Regions from separate parts of the Psychrobacillus sp. FSL K6-4615 genome, predicted to be linked through region 1. Evidence: riboswitches for the same ligand, from Rfam matches in the RefSeq annotation. Region 1 holds a riboswitch; each other region holds the start of a gene.

What was found. Region 1 has a riboswitch for S-adenosylmethionine ahead of metK (methionine adenosyltransferase). Riboswitches for the same ligand answer to the same signal wherever they lie in the genome.
Region 2: linked by a shared signal. The riboswitch ahead of MKX53_RS15190 (bifunctional homocysteine S-methyltransferase/methylenetetrahydrofolate reductase) and the one ahead of metK (methionine adenosyltransferase) in region 1 are both predicted to bind S-adenosylmethionine.
Region 3: linked by a shared signal. The riboswitch ahead of MKX53_RS16890 (acyl-CoA dehydrogenase family protein) and the one ahead of metK (methionine adenosyltransferase) in region 1 are both predicted to bind S-adenosylmethionine.
Region 4: linked by a shared signal. The riboswitch ahead of mtnW (2,3-diketo-5-methylthiopentyl-1-phosphate enolase) and the one ahead of metK (methionine adenosyltransferase) in region 1 are both predicted to bind S-adenosylmethionine.

What each region holds. Positions count from the first base shown of each region.
Region 1 is NZ_JBBOYQ010000001.1:2,462,656-2,467,348, reverse strand. Features, by position in the region: gene pckA (phosphoenolpyruvate carboxykinase (ATP)) at 1-1,226, opposite strand, end outside; SAM riboswitch class I at 1,419-1,535, shown strand; gene metK (methionine adenosyltransferase) at 1,785-2,981, shown strand; gene MKX53_RS12245 (gamma carbonic anhydrase) at 3,143-3,655, opposite strand; gene MKX53_RS12240 (alpha/beta hydrolase) at 3,764-4,555, shown strand; gene MKX53_RS12235 (SRPBCC family protein) at 4,681-4,693, shown strand, end outside.
Region 2 is NZ_JBBOYQ010000001.1:3,033,970-3,038,662, reverse strand. Features, by position in the region: gene MKX53_RS15200 (protoporphyrinogen oxidase) at 1-1,339, shown strand, start outside; gene MKX53_RS15195 (nuclease-related domain-containing protein) at 1,457-2,404, shown strand; SAM riboswitch class I at 2,614-2,723, shown strand; gene MKX53_RS15190 (bifunctional homocysteine S-methyltransferase/methylenetetrahydrofolate reductase) at 2,795-4,654, shown strand; gene metH (methionine synthase) at 4,635-4,693, shown strand, end outside.
Region 3 is NZ_JBBOYQ010000001.1:3,374,991-3,379,683, forward strand. Features, by position in the region: gene MKX53_RS16885 (catalase) at 1-1,238, opposite strand, end outside; SAM riboswitch class I at 1,401-1,500, shown strand; gene MKX53_RS16890 (acyl-CoA dehydrogenase family protein) at 1,604-2,767, shown strand; gene MKX53_RS16895 (transporter substrate-binding domain-containing protein) at 2,787-3,638, shown strand; gene MKX53_RS16900 (amino acid ABC transporter permease) at 3,720-4,427, shown strand; gene MKX53_RS16905 (amino acid ABC transporter permease) at 4,440-4,693, shown strand, end outside.
Region 4 is NZ_JBBOYQ010000001.1:3,628,993-3,633,685, forward strand. Features, by position in the region: gene MKX53_RS18380 (sugar ABC transporter substrate-binding protein) at 1-15, opposite strand, end outside; gene mtnA (S-methyl-5-thioribose-1-phosphate isomerase) at 2-1,072, opposite strand; gene mtnK (S-methyl-5-thioribose kinase) at 1,072-2,259, opposite strand; SAM riboswitch class I at 2,335-2,491, opposite strand; SAM riboswitch class I at 2,649-2,753, shown strand; gene mtnW (2,3-diketo-5-methylthiopentyl-1-phosphate enolase) at 2,858-4,072, shown strand; gene MKX53_RS18400 (2-hydroxy-3-keto-5-methylthiopentenyl-1-phosphate phosphatase) at 4,077-4,693, shown strand, end outside.

The DNA.
Region 1 (4,693 bases):
ATTTCTGCATATACTGTTGCATGTAATGGTAAGAAAGGAGAACCGAAGCAAGTCGAGAATACTGGTTGTGGGGATGTAACTCCACGTTCAGTACCAGCAAGTTTAGAAGTAAAGCCACTTAAGAAATGGTACATTGCCTGTTCTTTCGTTAGTTTACTAATCGGAGGCAATACGCCAAAAGCATCCGCAGTTAAGAAAATAATTGTATTTGGGTGACCTGCTACAGAAGGGTCAACAATATTATCGATATATTGAATTGGGTATGCAGCACGTGTATTTTCGGTTAATGAGTTATCTGCATAGTTAGCTACGCGAGTTTCTGCATCTACTACTACGTTTTCTAGGACCGTGCCGAATGAGATCGCGTCCCAAATTTGTGGTTCGTTTTCACGAGTTAGGTCGATACATTTTGCGTAACAGCCACCTTCGATATTGAACACACCGTTATCCGACCAACCGTGCTCATCGTCTCCGATTAATTTGCGACCAGCATCTGCTGAAAGGGTAGTTTTCCCTGTTCCTGATAATCCGAAGAATAATGTAACGTCTCCATCATCCCCAACGTTTGCAGAGCAGTGCATTGGTAAAATGTCCTGTTCTGGTAGTAAGTAGTTCATAATAGAGAAAATCGATTTCTTCATCTCGCCAGCGTACTCAGTTCCACCGATTAGCACTGTGCGTTTTTCCATAGATACGATGATAAACGTCTCTGAGTGAGTACCGTCTACCGCTGGATCTGCTTTAAAGTTAGGAGCAGATAAAATAGTGAAATCAGTCGTATGAGTAGCAAGTTCTTCTTGTGTTGGTCGTATGAATAGCTGATGAGCGAAAAGGTTATGCCAAGCGTATTCGTTAATAATTTGAATACCTAAACGTGATTCTTTGTCTGCTCCTGCATATCCTTTAAACTCGAATATTTCATCTTGTTTGTTTAGGAAGTTAATCATTTTTTTATATAATGCATCGAAAATGTCAGAAGAAATTGGTTGGTTTACTGAGCCCCAATCGATTTTGTCTTTAGAAATAGCTTCATCTACTATATACTTATCTTGGGGAGAACGGCCAGTATATTTTCCTGTTTCAGCTTTAACTGCACCAGTAGAAGTTAGTACTGCTTCTCCTCTTGTTGTAGCTTTTTCCACAAGTTGTGGCACTGACAATTGGCTGCTAACGTTATTTCCTGCTAACAATGCTTTCAGTTCACTCACTGTTTCGATTGAATTCATTTTGAATATACCATCCTTTTTTTATATTTCCTCTTCAAAAGAGGAAGTTTTCTAGATATGTGAATTAGTATAACACATTAGGTTCATTAGTCTATACTATTCACTTTTAATTTTTTCGTTTGTGTATAAAATACAAACAAAAATAGTTGACATATTATACATACTTACGTATGATGATAAATTGAACGGATACTCTTATCCCGAGCTGGTGGAGGGGTCAGGCCCTATGAAACCCGGCAACCTGTAGTATTTTCTTTATTACAAAGGTGCCAAACCTGAGACAAGGTGAAATTCCTTGATTGATAAGAGTGAAAGGTGCTTATGATACTAATACCTTTCCTCATGTATATTTACGTGAGTGAGAGGTTTTTTTATTGAACATCGCCCTTTATCCTTGTGTGCCAAGTCCGAAACGGCTTCAAGTTAACTTCAATGCATTTAACTTACATGTACTATTATGTGAAGAAAATGCATGAAACATTTTGAATGGCTTGACATGGGAATGAGTACCGTATCAATTCTTGAGAGAAATCTCGCGGGATATAGGAGGAACAATCTATGACACAACGTCGATTATTTACGTCAGAATCAGTGACAGAGGGACATCCAGATAAAATTTGTGATCAAATCTCTGATGCAATTCTAGATGCAATTCTAGCAGAAGACCCAAATGCTCGTGTAGCTTGTGAAACGAGTGTAACAACAGGGTTAGTATTAGTTGCTGGAGAAATTACTACATCTACTTATGTAGATATTCCTAAAGTAGTTCGTTCTACTATTAAAGAAATTGGTTATACACGTGCGAAGTATGGTTTTGACTCAGAAACTTCTGCTGTGCTAACTTCTATTGATGAACAATCACCTGACATTGCACAGGGTGTAGATCAAGCGTTAGAAGCAAGAGAAGGATCAATGAGCGATTCTGATATAGATGCAATTGGAGCAGGAGACCAAGGCTTAATGTTTGGTTATGCATGTAATGAAACTCCAGAGCTTATGCCGTTACCAATTAGTTTAGCGCATAAACTAGCTCATCGATTGGCACAAGTCCGTAAAGATGAAACTTTAGATTATCTTCGTCCAGATGGAAAAACACAAGTAACTGTAGAGTATGATGAGAACAATAATCCGGTTCATATCGATACAATAGTTATATCTACTCAACACCATCCGGAAATTACGTTAGAACAAATTCAAAAAGATATTAAAGAAGTAGTGATCAATCCGATTGTTCCTACAAATTTAATAGATGAAAATACAAAATACTTTATCAATCCAACTGGACGCTTTGTAATTGGTGGACCACAAGGAGATGCTGGTTTAACAGGACGTAAAATTATCGTAGATACTTACGGTGGATACGCTCGTCATGGTGGGGGAGCATTCTCTGGTAAAGATCCAACAAAAGTAGACCGTTCTGCTGCATACGCTGCACGCTATGTTGCTAAAAATATTGTTGCCGCTGGTCTTGCTGATCGTTGTGAAGTACAACTTGCTTATGCAATTGGTGTAGCTAAACCTGTTTCCATTGCTGTAGAAACTTTTGGTACTGGAAAAGTAGAAGAAGTGAAATTAGTTTCATATATTCGTGAACTATTCGACCTTCGTCCAGCAGGAATTATTAAAATGCTAGATCTACGCCGTCCAATATACAAACAAACTGCTGCTTATGGTCACTTTGGTCGTACAGACATTGATGTGCCATGGGAAAAAACAGATAAAGCTGCACAATTAAAACAAATGGCTGGATTATAATAGTATGAACAAAAAAGGCTTTCCTATAAGGGAAAGCCTTTTTTCATGGGGAATATAATAAGAATTGATCAATGGATGCCAATAATCGATCGATTGAGTCATAAAATCGATCGATGAAAGTTATTAATCGATCAATCAAGACAAATAATCACTAACAAATGTTATTTTTGAAGGGATTTATAGTATTGTCCTTTTTCTACATATTCTCGGATAATTCTTTGGACATCGGCCTTATCTTCATCGTTTAGCTCACGAACGACTTTTGCAGGGCTTCCTAGTGCCAAAGAATTGGGAGGTACCTTCTTGCCAGGAGGTACTAGACTACCTGCTCCGATGAATGCACCTTCTCCAATTTCAGCTCCATCTAAAATAATGGATCCCATCCCTATTAATGCACCTTTACGTATTGTGCAACTATGTAAAGTGACTTGATGTCCAATAGTTACTTCGTCTTCTATAATGAGTGGATTATTTGGACTTTGATGCAGACAACTTAAATCTTGTATACTAACTTTACTTCCAATAATAGTAGGAGCAACATCCCCTCTAATTACCGTATTAAACCAAATTGTAGTCTCTGGACCGATTGTCACATCACCTGTAATTGTGACATAATCAGCTATAAAAGCAGAGTCGTCTATAATTGGTGTTTTCCCTTTATATGGATAAATCATTTAACATACGCTCCTTTTGAAAATAGATTATAATTAATGGTAACAGACATACAGTTTGAATGAAAATATATACCGTGGAAATGCAAGGAAGAAAAGAGGTTTGTTTATATGTGGAAATGGGAAACAGAAGGAAAGCCAAAAGCCGTAATAGTTATTGTTCATAGTGCATATGAACATCATAGAAGATATGCTTGGTTAATCGAAAAGTTGAGAAGCTCCAACTATCATATCGTTATGGGTGACTTGCCCGGTCATGGAGAATTAAAAAAATCAAAAAATATTCATGACGAATCCTTCGAACTATATAAGAACTACATTAAACAAGCGATGCAAGTGGCAGTTTCATACGACCTACCTATATTTTTAATGGGGCATGGCCTTGGAGCAACCTTACTTATTAAAGTTTTACGAAAACTAGATATTGAATATGCGGGAGTAATATTGACATCTCCATGGCTCCAACTTCAAAAACTCCCTTCCAAATGGACCAATACACTAGCCAAGTTGTCCATACCGCAGAAAATCAATCATGATATTCAATTAAATGAGTTAACGAGAAATTATGAGGTAATTCAACAATTTGTATCTGATCCTACTTATAGTACCTTTATTTCAACAGAATGGTACAAGGAGCTTCAAACACTCCTAAAAACAGTAAATCAATCGGAAATCTCTATTCCAAATAAACCAATTCTCGTTATGACTGGTGAACGAGATAAGATTACCGAGACAAATGCTGTAGCAAGATGGTTGAAGAGGCAGGAACTTTCTGAATATCAATATAAAGAATGGAAAAATTGTTTTCACGACCTCTATCACGAACCAGAGCGAGAAGAAATCTTTACTTACTCTCAGTCATTTATTAATAATGTGTTAACGGATATAGGCTATATTGTTTAAAACTAAAACTCTCTTCTACTAAATTGTAGAGGGGAGTTTTGTGCGGATTGACATAACACCTTTTGGTTCTATATAATATGACACCTAAGAGTTTCACATTTATGTAGTAAAGGAGAAATTTAAAAGTGAAAAATAATT
Region 2 (4,693 bases), 570 kb from region 1:
TTATTTGCAGAAACTCAAAAAAGAAAAGTCATTAGATATAGAGTTAGTGTTAGTTGAAGCAAATGAGTATTTAGGTGGTAAAATCCATACCGTACTGGAGAATGACTTTATCATGGAGGTTGGGGCAGATTCAATCGTTGCAAGAAATGAATCCATCATTCAGCTAATTGAAGAGCTTCAACTAGAAGATGAAAAAGTGTACAACTCAACAGGCATTTCATATATTTACACAAATAATGAGCTCCATGCGATTCCTGCAGATAGTGTTTTCGGTATCCCTGCAAGTATCGAGTCGTTAAATAGCAGTACGCTAGTATCCGAATTAGGGAAAAAAGAAGCGTTAAAGGATTTAGAAATACCAAATGAAACTTTCACAAAAGAAAGTTCTGTCGGATCATTTTTAGAATATTTCTTAGGGAAAGAATTAGTGGAAAAACAAGTTGTTCCTGTGTTATCTGGCGTATACTCGGGGGATCTAAATAAGCTTTCTATCGCTTCAACATTGCCATACTTAATCGATTATAAAAACAAATACGGCAGTATAATGAAAGGGTTAGAAGAAAACAAAGCGCAATTCCAGGCCTCAGCAAATAAGAAGTTTATTTCCTTTCAAAACGGACTTTCTACACTTATCGATCGCTTAGAGGAAGTGCTAAGCCAATCAACAATTATTAAAGGTGTGGCAACGAAGAAAGTAGAGAAGAAAGATGATTATTATTCGATTTTATTGACTAACGGAGAAACGATTGAAGCGGACAGTGTAGTGCTAGCAACTCCTCATAACGTGGCGCAAGTAATTCTTCAGGATGAAGAGTTGGATACGGACTTTAACAAATTGAAAAATTCCTCCCTTATTAGTGTATATCTTGGTTTTGATATTCCAGACGAGCAGCTCCCAGCGGAGGGAACTGGTTTTATCGTTTCGGAAAATAGTGATGTGAGATGTAATGCATGTACGTGGACAAGTCGGAAATGGACGCACACATCAAAAAATAATCAGTTATTAGTTCGTATGTTTTATAAGAGTTCGAACCCGGCTTTTGAGAGTATGAAGAACATGAGTGAAGACGAGCTAGTGGAAGTGGCGCTTCAAGATATTGAAATGAGCTTGAAATTAACAGGCAAACCTGAAGTCATAGAAGTAACAAAATGGAACGAGCAAATGCCGAACTATCATTTAGCGCATGGAGATGCGATTCAATCATTAACAGCTAAAATGGCAAATGACATGCCAAATGTCTTGTTAGCTGGCTGTTCTTATTACGGAGTTGGGATTGCGGCTTGTATTAAGAATGGCAGAGAAACTGCAGAAAAAATCATAAATTCAATAGTACAGTAAATTACGGGACCAAAATTCACTTTTGGTCTTTTTTTTATGCGGAAAACAGAATAGTTGCGTATTTAATGGAATTTACAATTTCTTTTATTGTGCTACGATGCGGGTGGGGGTGGTTGGTTGCTTACAAGAATAGATACAAGAGAATACAATTTAGTGGGCCTACAAATGTTAGGGGAACGATTAAATGATACACATCCGCAAAAGGAAATAATTATTGCAAAAGCAAGGGCGGCAAAAGCTGGTTTGCAAGGAGAAAGAAGAATAAGGGACGTGTTTGCAAAATATACATTTCCATTTGAATACTTTCTCGTTGAAAGTGTAGGTTTGAATTCAAACGGTAAATTTCAAATGGATGCTATCTTTCTGACACCTTATTTTTTAGTTATTCTTGAAAGTAAAAATATTAGTGGTAAATTATTTTTTAAACAAAATCCTGCATTATTAGAGCGTGAAACAAATGAGGGGAAAATTGATGTTTTTGAAAGCCCAGAAATTCAATTGTCGCGAAATATTTATTTACTTCAAGAGTGGCTAGGTGAACATGTATTGCCTATCCCAATCCACGGAGTAATTGTTCTGAGCAACCCGAAAGTGAGAGTAATTGAACCTCCGAAAAAACATATTGCTATTCTTCCGCAAACGATCCCAGTCTATTTACGCAATCTACCTCGTGAAACTATGTATTATAATTCAACCCAGATGCAAAAGTTTAGTGAAAAAATAGTAGTCGACCAACAAACCTACATTCCTTTTCCAATGTGTGCACGCTGGGGTATTAAACCTGAAGACCTGATAAGCGGGGTACGATGTGAAAAGTGTAATTTTCATGGAATGGTAAAAAGGAAAAATGGTTGGACTTGTCCTATCTGTGGTCATTTCGATAAGATTGCTCATGAAAAAGCAATAAGGGATTGGTTTATGCTAATTAGCGATACGATAACGAACAAACAATGTAGAACCTTTCTCCATTTAGAATCAAGCGAGATTGCCCACAGACTACTACAATCAATGAATCTAACCCACACAGGAACCTCTAGGGATAGAAAGTATAAATGGACTTGGTAAAAGGAAACACCCGAAAGTTTGTTAGAATCACCTGAATGTAGACGATAATCACCAGAATATACTCAAAAATCACCCGAATATAGTGTGAAATCACAGGAATAACTCAGCTCAACCCAGTTCTTCCGAAAATATAGAAAGTTCAAAATATAACTTGACGCTTTAGTTGAATAAAGGTACGATATGTCTAATTAGAAAACTGAATAGTGAAATTCTTATCAAGAGAAGCCGAGGGACTGGCCCTACGACGCTTCAGCAACCAGCCATTCATTTGGTCAGGTGCTAAATCCAGCAGACTTTGCAAAAGTTTGAAAGATGAGAAGGTGGTATCTTGCATACTAGTAAAGCCTTCTTTTCATAGAAGGCTTTTTTATATGGGAGGATGAATGCACTATGAGTTTATTGGAGAAGTTACAGACGTCAATACTGACAGCAGACGGGGCAATGGGGACACTACTGTACTCTTATGGAATTGACTATTGTAATGAAGAGTTAAATATTCAAAAACCGGAAATTATAGAGAAAATCCATCAGGATTATATTGCGGCCGGAGCAGATATTATTCAAACGAATACATACGGAGCAAATGCTATTAAGCTTGCTCGCTATGGACTAGAAAATCAAGTGAAAGAAATAAATGAAGCTGCCATTCAAATTGCGAAAAGAGCTGCCGCATCTGGAAACCAATTCGTCCTCGGGACTATTGGGGGGATTCGAGGAATTCGAAAAAGTGATGCTACACTCCAAGAAATTATTCATTCACTCGACCAACAAGCAATCCAATTGTTGGCGGGAGATCCAGATGGTCTATTACTTGAAACCTATTATGATTTCGAAGAGCTAAAGACTACTGTGACTTATCTTCGTACACTTACCGATATTCCGATAATAGCTCAAGTGTCTATGCATGATCCGGGTATTTTGCAAAATGGCTTACCTCTAAATGATGCGCTGCATGAGCTTGAAACAATTGGAGCCAACATTGTGGGAGTCAACTGTCGACTAGGTCCACATCATACAATTCAAGCATTTGAAGGAGTAAAGCTGCCAGAAAAGGCATTCTTATCTGCTTATCCAAATGCGAGCTTACTGGATATAGATGAAGGACGCATAGTTTACGAATCCGATGCTGAGTACTTTGGTAAAGCTGCATTATATTTGAGAGATGCAGGAGTGTGCTTAATAGGTGGTTGCTGTGGAACGACTCCAAAGCATATTGAAGCAGTGAAAAGACATATTGGGCATTTAACCCCTATTACCAATAAAGTAGTAGAGACAAGAAAGCCTATTATTATTCAAGATGCTAAGCCAACTAATACCCAAGCTCTACATGAAAAAGCGAAAACAGAACGGACCATAATTGTTGAATTAGACACTCCCCGTCATCTCGATACGACTACATTCATGGAAGGTGCAGAAAAGCTATATGCAACTGGAATTGACGCGGTGACAATGGCGGATAATTCATTGGCTTCTCCACGAGTTAGTAATATGGCGATGGGTTCGATGTTAAAACACCAAAAAAATATTAGACCACTTGCTCATATTACGTGCCGTGATCGTAATTTAATTGGTCTTCAATCTCATTTGATGGGATTGGATGCGCTTGGAATCCATGACATTCTTGCAGTTACTGGAGACCCGACTAAAATTGGGGATTTTCCTGGGGCGACAAGTGTTTATGATGTATCAAGCTTAGAACTGATTCAACTGATCAAACAATTAAACGAAGGTATTTCTTTCTCAGGAAAGTCGCTACGGAAAAAGGCTAACTTCTCTGTAGCAGCTGCTTTTAATCCGAATGTTCGTGTGCTGGACCGTGCAGTGAAGCGACTAGAGAAGAAAATTGAGTGTGGGGCGGATTATTTCATCACACAGCCTGTCTATTCGAAAGAAAAAATCCATGAGATTTACGAAGCGACCAAGCATTTATCAACCCCTATTTTCATCGGAATTATGCCACTAACCAATAGTCGAAATTCTGAATTCCTTCACAATGAAGTCCCAGGCATAAAATTGTCTGAAGAGGTGCTAGAGCGTATGCGTTTATGTGGAGAGGATAGAGAGCGAGCTACTGCAGAAGGTATTCAAATATCGAAGGAATTAATCGATACAGCAGCGGAACTATTTAACGGAATTTATATTATTACACCATTTTTCCGTTACGACATGTCTCTAGAATTAATTCATTATATTCAAGAGACTGACCGGGAGAAAGAGAGAGGATTCAGCTATGTCCAAACATCTAATTGAGCAGCAGCTCCAACAAAGAATACTAATTATTGATGGTGC
Region 3 (4,693 bases), 910 kb from region 1:
TTAGCAAGAGAGTTTTTATGGTAGCTCACTCTACCTACATTAATCGATTGTCTACCATATCCGTCACGTTGGTTGTTATGGAATGGGCAAACTGGTCTGTTTATCGGAAGCTCATGGAAATTAGGTCCTCCAAGACGTATTAATTGTGTATCTGTATATGAGAATAATCGCCCTTGAAGTAGAGGATCATTAGAGAAATCAATTCCCGGGACAACACTCCCTGGATGGAATGCTACTTGCTCGGTTTCAGCAAATACATTATCTACATTGCGATTTAATGTCATTTTCCCTAGAATTTTAACTGGGATTTCTTCCTCAGGCCATAGTTTAGTAGGGTCTAAAATATCAAAGTCATATTTAAACTCATCTTCCTCTGCGATGAGTTGTACGCCGAATTCATACTCTGGATAGTCCCCATTCTCAATCGCCTCATATAGGTCGCGACGGTGAAAGTCTGGATCTTTCCCATTTATCTTTTGCGCTTCATCCCATACAACTGAGTGGGTACCAAGCAACGGCTTCCAATGAAACTTCACAAAATGGGATTTACCCGCATCATTAACGAAACGGAATGTATTTACACCGAACCCTTCCATCATTCGGAAACTACGAGGAATGGCACGATCAGACATTGTCCACATGACCATATGTGCTGACTCCTGATTGTTGGCAACAAAATCCCAAAACGTATCATGAGCACTAGCAGCTTGTGGAATTTCATTATGGGGCTCTGGTTTTAAAGCATGTACTAGGTCTGGAAATTTAATAGCATCTTGTATGAAAAAGACAGGGATATTATTTGCTACTAAATCATAATTTCCTTCTTCCGTATAAAATTTTGTTGCAAAGCCACGAGCATCGCGTGCTAACTCTCCAGAACCACGTGATCCTGCCACAGTGGAGAACCTCACGAATACAGGAGTCTTTTTACCCGGTGTTTGCAAGAACTTCGCTTTTGTAAATTCACTTGCAGATTCATATACCTCAAACTCCCCATGAGCCGCATAACCTCTAGCATGTACTACTCTTTCTGGTATACGTTCATGATCAAAATGAGTCATTTTTTCACGAAAATGGAAGTCTTCCATTAAAGTAGGGCCTCGTTCTCCTGCTTTAAGGGAAAACTCATCCTCCGAAACTTTAAGTCCTTGATTTGTAGTCATTGCTTGTCCTTGATCGTCCACTCGAAATTCTTCTAATTGTTCATTTTTACTATTTCCAGCTACTTTCTTATCCAAACAAATTCCTCCTCTAATTATCTCTTCCCTATTGTTAATACCCAGGATGACTTTCTAAAAAACCTATAAATTCAATTACATATTTAAATCCTATTAAAGCAATATGAATTACTATTGACTTCACCTAGATGAAGTAGTAAGATTATTTCAACAACTACATACTACTTATTAAGAGAAGCGAAGGGACTGGTCCGATGATGCTTCAGCAACCGCCAAAGCTATGGTATGGTGCTACTTCCAGCAAGAAATTGAGAGATAAGTATTTATTTAACCACTTACTCTTCTCATTTTGAGATGGGTTTTTTATTTCCTCTTAATACCTACTTAACTAATCGGAATAGTTTAAATTAAAGGAGATAGCAACTGTGATAAATTTATACATCAAAACAGAAAAACAGCAGCAATGGATTAATCGTTTGGAAGAATTAGAAGACAAATTTAAAAGCAAATCAGCAGATATTGACGAGAATTCTATTTTCCCAAAAGAAAATGTGGAGGATTTATTAAAACTAGGTTATGCAAGTCTAACTCTACCTGAATCGTATGGGGGCAAAGGTTTTTCTGTCTACGATATGGTTCTTTCACAGGAAATTCTTGCTAGCTTTGATGCAAATACTGCCTTATCGGTAGGGTGGAGTTTAGGTGTAGTAGGCGAACTATACGAAAAAAAATTATGGACACAGGAAAGATTAGACTTTTTCGCTACAGAAGTATTAAATGGTGCACTCATAAATCGTTCCGTCAGTGAAGCACAAACAGGTAGTCCAACACGAGGTGGCAGACCTGGTACTACCGCTATTAAAAAGGGAGATTCTTGGGTACTAAACGGACGTAAAATATTCACAACCGCTTCCCCCGTACTATCCTACTTTTTAACATCTGCTTGGATTGAGGAAGAAGAAAGAATTGGTTTTTTCCTTATACCTCGTGATACGGAGGGGCTTTCCATTGAGGAAACGTGGGATGTAGTTTCCATGCGCGGAACTAGCAGCAATGATTTAGTACTAAGCAATGTAACCGTTCATAAATCCAATTTAGTAGAGCTTCCTGAATTCGCTAGTGGCGGGAAGATCAATGGTTGGCTGCTTCATATACCTGCAACTTATCTTGGAATTGCACAGGCTGCAAGAGACTATGCAGTCCACTTTGCTAATACCCATTCACCCAATAGCTTGAATGGCTCTATTGCACAGCTACCAAACGTACAGCAGCTACTAGGTGAAATAGATTTAGAGCTTACGAAGGCTAGACTCGTCATTTACGGAGTTGCGTCCTCTTATGACAATGAATCTACAAAAGAACTTCTAACCAACGAAGTAAGCGTGGCAAAGCATATCGTTACTAATTCAGCAATCACTATTGTCGACAAAGCGATGCGATTAGTTGGTGCCAAAAGCTTACAAAGAACAAACCCCTTGCAACGTTATTACCGCGATGTTCGAGCAGGACTCCATAATCCCCCTATGGATGATATGACGATAAAAAAACTTGCACTAACTGCGTTAGAGGAAGATAACAATAAAAATTAGTGAAACGAGGAGATTAAATATGAATAAGTACTTTAAATTGGCTGCATTAGGGTTAGCCTCCGTGACAATTTTAGCTGCATGTAGTTCTGGAAAGGCTTCAACGACTTCAGAAGATGGAGATGTTCGAAAAGTAAAAGTTGCCTATGACATGGCATCTAAGCCTATTTCTTGGTTAGATGATAAAGGAAATGCTACGGGATACGATGTAGAAGTTATGAAATTAGTAGATGAACTACTTCCTGACTACGAATTTGAATATATAGGAACGACAAGCGATGATCTATTAATCGGAGTGGAACAAGGTAAGTTTCAAGTAGGTGTAAAAAATGCATTTTGGACAGAGGAACGCACCGAGAAGTTTATTTTCCCTAAAGATTTCCTAGGTCTAAGCAGTGCCGGTCTCGTATTGAAAAAAGAAAATGAGCATATTAAATCATTAGAGGATTTTGCATCTGCCGGCTACTCTTTAGCTCCTATTGCAGCAAACAATGCGCAATATACAGTAATTGACGAATATAACAAGACCAACCCAGATAATCCAGTCAAACTAGATGCCGGAGATGCTTTCACAGTGGATGTAGTCCAATGGGTCAATGAGGGTCGCGTGGACGGCGGAGTAATAATCGAAGGACCATTCCAAAAACAAGTATTAGATGAAAGCGGCCCTTACTATAATCTAAAAGATGAAGTTGTTTACAATGAATTTGCAGTGATTAAAACATGGCCTTTATTCAATAAAAAAGAACAAGACTTTGCAAATGCGTATGACAAAGCTATTAAACAGTTGCAAGAAGAAAAGAAAACAAATGAACTTAGTAAAGAGTTCTACGGTCGAGACCTTTTTGAGGTGTTAGATAAAGTAGAAAGATAAAATTCGTATTTCCATCAAGGCTGCCTAGCGTTGGATACCTGGGCAGCCTTTCAAATTTAAAAGGGAGGAATATTGCACAATATGGAAAAATATTTTGATGTATCGTACATATGGAGCTCACTTCCTATATTACTTCCGTTCTTAAAAGTAACTTTTATGGTTGCTGGATTATCCATTATTTTCGGGACTTTTCTCGGGTTAATCCTTGCTGTGATGAAGCTTGGAAAGAATAAAATTGCTCAAAAAACAGCGCATTTTTATACGACGATTTTAAGATGCACTCCATCTATCGTCTTACTATTTTTAGTGTATTATGGCGTTCCCGCCTTAGCGGACAACTTCGGGTTATATTTACATGATTTAAATACGGCAGTATTTGTAGTTATTACCTTTACCCTCCAATTCGCTGCGATTATGTCGGAAGTTATTAGATCCGCCTTCGATTCTATTGAAAAAGCACAATTTGAAGCCGCCGTTAGCGTTGGGTTAAGTCCATTTCAAGCGTATAGACGAATTATTTTTCCGCAAGCATTGGTTGTCGCACTTCCTAACTTTGGAAATGGACTTATCGCATTACTTCAAGAAGGGTCTCTTGCTTATACCATCGGGCTAATCGATATAGTTGGGAAAGCAAACTTAATCATAGCAGCGAACTACAATACCCATGCATTAGAAATTTTCATCGCTCTTGCTATTGTGTATTGGGTCATCTCTATACTAATCGAGAAATTTTTTGGAAAACTTGAAAAGGTTTTTAGTAAGGGAAAGCAAACAATTAATACGAACTAAGGAGTGTAAATAATGTCGGAAGGTTTAAATTATACGTTTTTAATTGATACATTTTTCATCGCATTATCCGGTGTCCCAATAACACTTCTCGTAACAATTGTTGCTTTGCTTATCGCATTACCTTTAGGTTTTTTATTGGCATTAACACGTATCAATCAAGTACCCGTATTGAACTGGTTCTCCAGAATATATGTTTCCTTCGTTAGAGGAACACCGATCATTATTCAAATTTTTATCGTTTATGCAAGCGTACCCTTAATACTTTC
Region 4 (4,693 bases), 1.2 Mb from region 1:
CTTATTTGTTTTCATAATCCTTCTCCTTTTCAATTGAATCGACTATTTGAGTTGAAATATTTTTAAGATAGTTTGGATAAATAATACCTATTTCTGTAATTATGGCAGTGATATATTTAGCTGGTGTCACATCAAAAGCAGGGTTAAATACTTTTGTGTTTAATGGGGTAATAGCTTTGCCGTTAATATTAATAATTTCCTCTACTTTCCTTTCCTCTATTGGAATTTCTTCTCCATTATTTATGGACAAATCGAATGTAGAGGACGGTGCAGCCACATAAAATGGAATTCCAAATACAGATGCAAGAATTGCTAAGTTTAGGGTTCCTATTTTGTTTGCTGTGTCTCCATTTTTTGCTATCCGATCTGCTCCAACGATAATTGCTTCAATTCCCTTTGCGCCTATCGTATGTGCAGCCATACTATCTGTTATGAGCGTCACATCGACACCTGATTGTTGCAGTTCCCATGCTGTTAGACGGGCGCCCTGAAAGACAGGTCGAGTTTCACATGCAAACACTTCAAATTCTTTTCCACGTTCCTTCCCTAGATGAAAAGGAGCTAAAGCAGTACCATACTTAGCGGTGGCTATAGAACCAGCATTACAAATCGTCATTACCTTCGTTTTATCTTCAAGTAGAGAGAGTGCAAACTCGCCGATACTTTGACAGGACTCCTCATCTTCCTTGTGAATTATTTTTGCTTCTTCAATTAGAATCTGCTTTGCATCCGAAACACTATCTATTGGACTCGCTGCTTTCATCAAACGGTCAAGTGCCCAAACCAAGTTGACAGCAGTAGGTCGAGATTCACCCAAGTATGCTGCATCTCTTTTTAAGTATTCTAGAAAATCTATCATTGAATTTGTTTGATAACTCTGCGCCTCAATAGCTAATCCATACGCTGCCGTAATTCCAATGGCTGGAGCTCCACGAACTTTCAGAGTAATAATTGCATCGTGAACTTCTTTCATATTTTCTAGTGTTATATAGATAATTTCATGGGGAAGTTTCTGTTGATCTAGAATTATTAACCGCTTACCTTCCCACTTAATCGATAATGGAACATTCATTATTGAATTTCTCCTAACAGCTCAATTACAGCATCTATTGAGTTTATTTCATGACGACTCACTATTAGTCTTTCTCCAGCTTTAAGCGTTTGTTTTTTGGTTAAAATTCGTTGCTCATGGTTTTCAATACTATCTAAGTCTTTCACATGTGCTAGTCCAATCGTTCTACGAATTAGCTCACAGCCTGCAAACCCTACGGAATCATGGAATATTTTTTCTAGCACAAATGCCTCATAGCCTTCTATACTTTTATATAAATCGGACTCTCCTTTTTTCCAACACTCTGAAAATTTAGCGCAAAATGTGTTCCATGTATTCTGTATATGGGTATGTATAGCATCCCGTTGGTCATCTTGACGCGTAAAGGATTGAACTATTAAGTTCCCCAAAAATAAGCCAATATCAAATCCAATTGGGCCGTAAAATGCAAATTCCGGGTCAATTACTTTCGTTTCCGCTTCACTCGCAAATATACTTCCGGTATGAAGATCCCCATGTAACAAAGCTTCGGCTTCCGTCAAAAAACTTCTTTTTAGCTTGGCTACTTCCAATTTCAACAAGTTGTTATTCCAAATAGCTTCCACTTCTGCTTGTAATGCTGGTTCAAAGTCATTTGTTTCATGATCAAAAAAAGGATCTGTAAAGATTAAGTCTTCTGTGATCTTACATAGCTCGGGGTTAGAAAATTCTACAACAAGTGACTTTTTTTCAAAGGGGTGGAGTACAAAGTCAGAAGTATTGAAAAGTGTTAAGGCTAGATATTCGCCAATATCGGTTGATAATTTAGGATAGGACTTTCCTTTTATCAAGCCCTCACGAACTATTTCAAGATGAGACAGATCTTCCATGATTGTGATTGCTAAGCTTTCATCAGTTGCATAGACTTTTGGGACTAATCCAACTGCGTATTCTCCATGTTTTTGTAATGCACTAGCTTCGATCTTTGCCCTTTTCAAAGTAAGTGGCCAGCTCTCCCCGATGACCTTTGCATAGGGTAAGGCCTGTTTAATAATAATGCCTTTCTCACCGGATCCATCTGTTACACGGAATACATAATTTAGATTTCCATCACCAATCTCTTCGCAAACTAATGGAGCTTCGCTAGAAAATAATGATAACTCTATCACCAGTGAAATTACCGTTTCTTTAGTTAATGATTCATATTCTTTCATTGCTACTACCGCCATTATGATCGTCCTCTCATTTACAAAATAAAAAACCTCTTTCCAAAAGAAAGAGGCTTAGAATAAGAGATTCTGAACCTCTTATCTCTCAGAAAGTAAACTTTCTGATGGAATTAGCACCGTGCCTTACGGAATTTTACATTCCGGCGCATAAAGCGCCCCGTCTCACAACGGTATTACGGTCGGTTGCTGGGCGTCATCGGGCCATTATCCCTCTGCCTGCTCTTGATAAGAGTGCGGTACAACTATGATGTTTGTTTAGAATCCTAGCATATTAGAAAAAGCTATGTCAATACAATTTTGAATAATGATAATTTTTCAATTTCTTGTTGACAGAATTTTTAATGCATGGAATAATCAATATAATTTATTAAATACAAACTGAATATTTTTTCTTATTTAGAGCAGGTGGAGGGACAAGCCCTATGATACCCGGCAACCGATTCAATTATGAACACGGTGCTAATTCTTGCAGTCAAATGGCTGAGAGATAAGAAGTTGTTAAGCTATTAACCTCTTCTTATTTGAAGAGGTTTTTTATATTATCTGTCTAGCTCTAGCGCCTAGACACTTACGCTTTTCTAATATTAGGAGTGAAAAAATGAGTGGAATTACTGCGCACTATCAACTATACGGAAAGTCTGGTTCTTTTGAAAAAAAAGCGGATGATATTGCTCTTGGATTGACTATTGGTTCTTGGACCAATTTAGCTTTTTTAGAACAGGAACAGCTAAAAAAACATAAAGGAACTGTACGATCGGTTACTGAATTTGAAAATATTCTTCACCCCATTCATCCGGAAAGAATTAAAGGAGAAATTAAAGTATTCTATCCTGCCGCAAATTTTTCAGCAGATATACCAGCAATTTTAACTACCGTTTTCGGCAAACTATCTCTGGATGGAGAAGTAAAATTATTGGATTTAGAATTTGACACAAATATATTATCCCATTTCCCTGGCCCTCGCTTCGGCATTCAAGGTATCCGAGAAAGATTGGGAGTTTATGAACGTCCACTCATCATGAGTATCTTCAAAGGTGTCATTGGAAGAGATATCGAGTACCTAGCGCAACAACTGAAGCAACAAGCACTTGGTGGAGTTGACCTTGTAAAAGATGACGAAATCCTATTTGACAATCCACTCACTTCTTTTGAAACACGTATCACTACTGGTCGAGAGGTATTAAGACAAGTCTATGAAGAAACTGGTCATCGTACTCTATACGCAGTAAATTTGTCGGGACGTACATTCAAACTAAAGGACAAGGCCAAAAAAGCACGGGAACTTGGAGCAGATGCACTCTTATTTAATGTTCATGCATACGGTTTAGACGTTCTTCAGGAGTTAGCAGAGGACGAAGAGATTCAATTACCACTCATGGCTCATCCGGCTTATAGCGGAGCATTCACGTCCTCAGGATTTTATGGAGTTTCCACGGCACTTGTTCTTGGTAAACTTACCCGCTATGCAGGAGCAGATTTTTCATTATTCCCTTCTCCTTATGGCAGTGTTGCACTTGAAAAATCTGTAGCTCTTTCTTTAGGGAAAGAACTAACAAAGCCTAGTGAAGTAAAACAAAGCTTTCCGGTGCCTTCTGCAGGCATTCACCCTGGTCTAGTACCACTGTTAATGAATGACTATGGAATCGACAGCATCATTAATGCCGGGGGTGGAGTACACGGTCATCCGGCCGGTGCAACCGGAGGAGGTTTGGCTTTTAGACAGGCAGTATCGGCTGTTTTGGAAGGTATTCCATTAGAAGAAGCAGCTAAAACCCAGAGTGAATTAAACACAGCACTTGAATTATGGAGGTGATAATATGAGTAATCTTGTAGTTTTTTGTGACTTCGATGGAACTATTACCAATCAGGATAACATTATGGCAATCATGAAAGAGTTTGCTCCACCAGAATGGACATCTATTAAAGATGATATTTTAGGACAACGAATTTCCATACGAGATGGTGTAGCAAAAATGTTCACACTCCTTCCTGTTGAGTCAAAAGATGACATTATCTCTTTTGTGCTTAAGCAGGCAGTCATCCGTGATGGGTTTAGTGAATTTGTCTCCTATGCAAAAAAACACAACATACCACTCTACATCGTAAGTGGTGGCATAGACTTTTTTGTCCACAAGCTACTAGAACCATTCGGGCCATTTACAGGAGTCTATTGTAATACATCCCAATTTTCCAAGGATACAATTCACATTGAGTTTCCGTATAGCTGTGATGATCAATGTACTAGCCAAGGCTGTGGTTGCTGTAAACCCTCTATTATTCGTACCCTTCTTGACCAAGATGCTGTGAGCGTTGTGATTGGGGATTCCATCACTGATCTTGAAGCAGCAAAATTAGGTGATGTCGTTATTGCGAGGGATTTCTTAATCGAAAAATGCGATGAATTGAATATTCCCTATGAACCTTTTGAGAACTT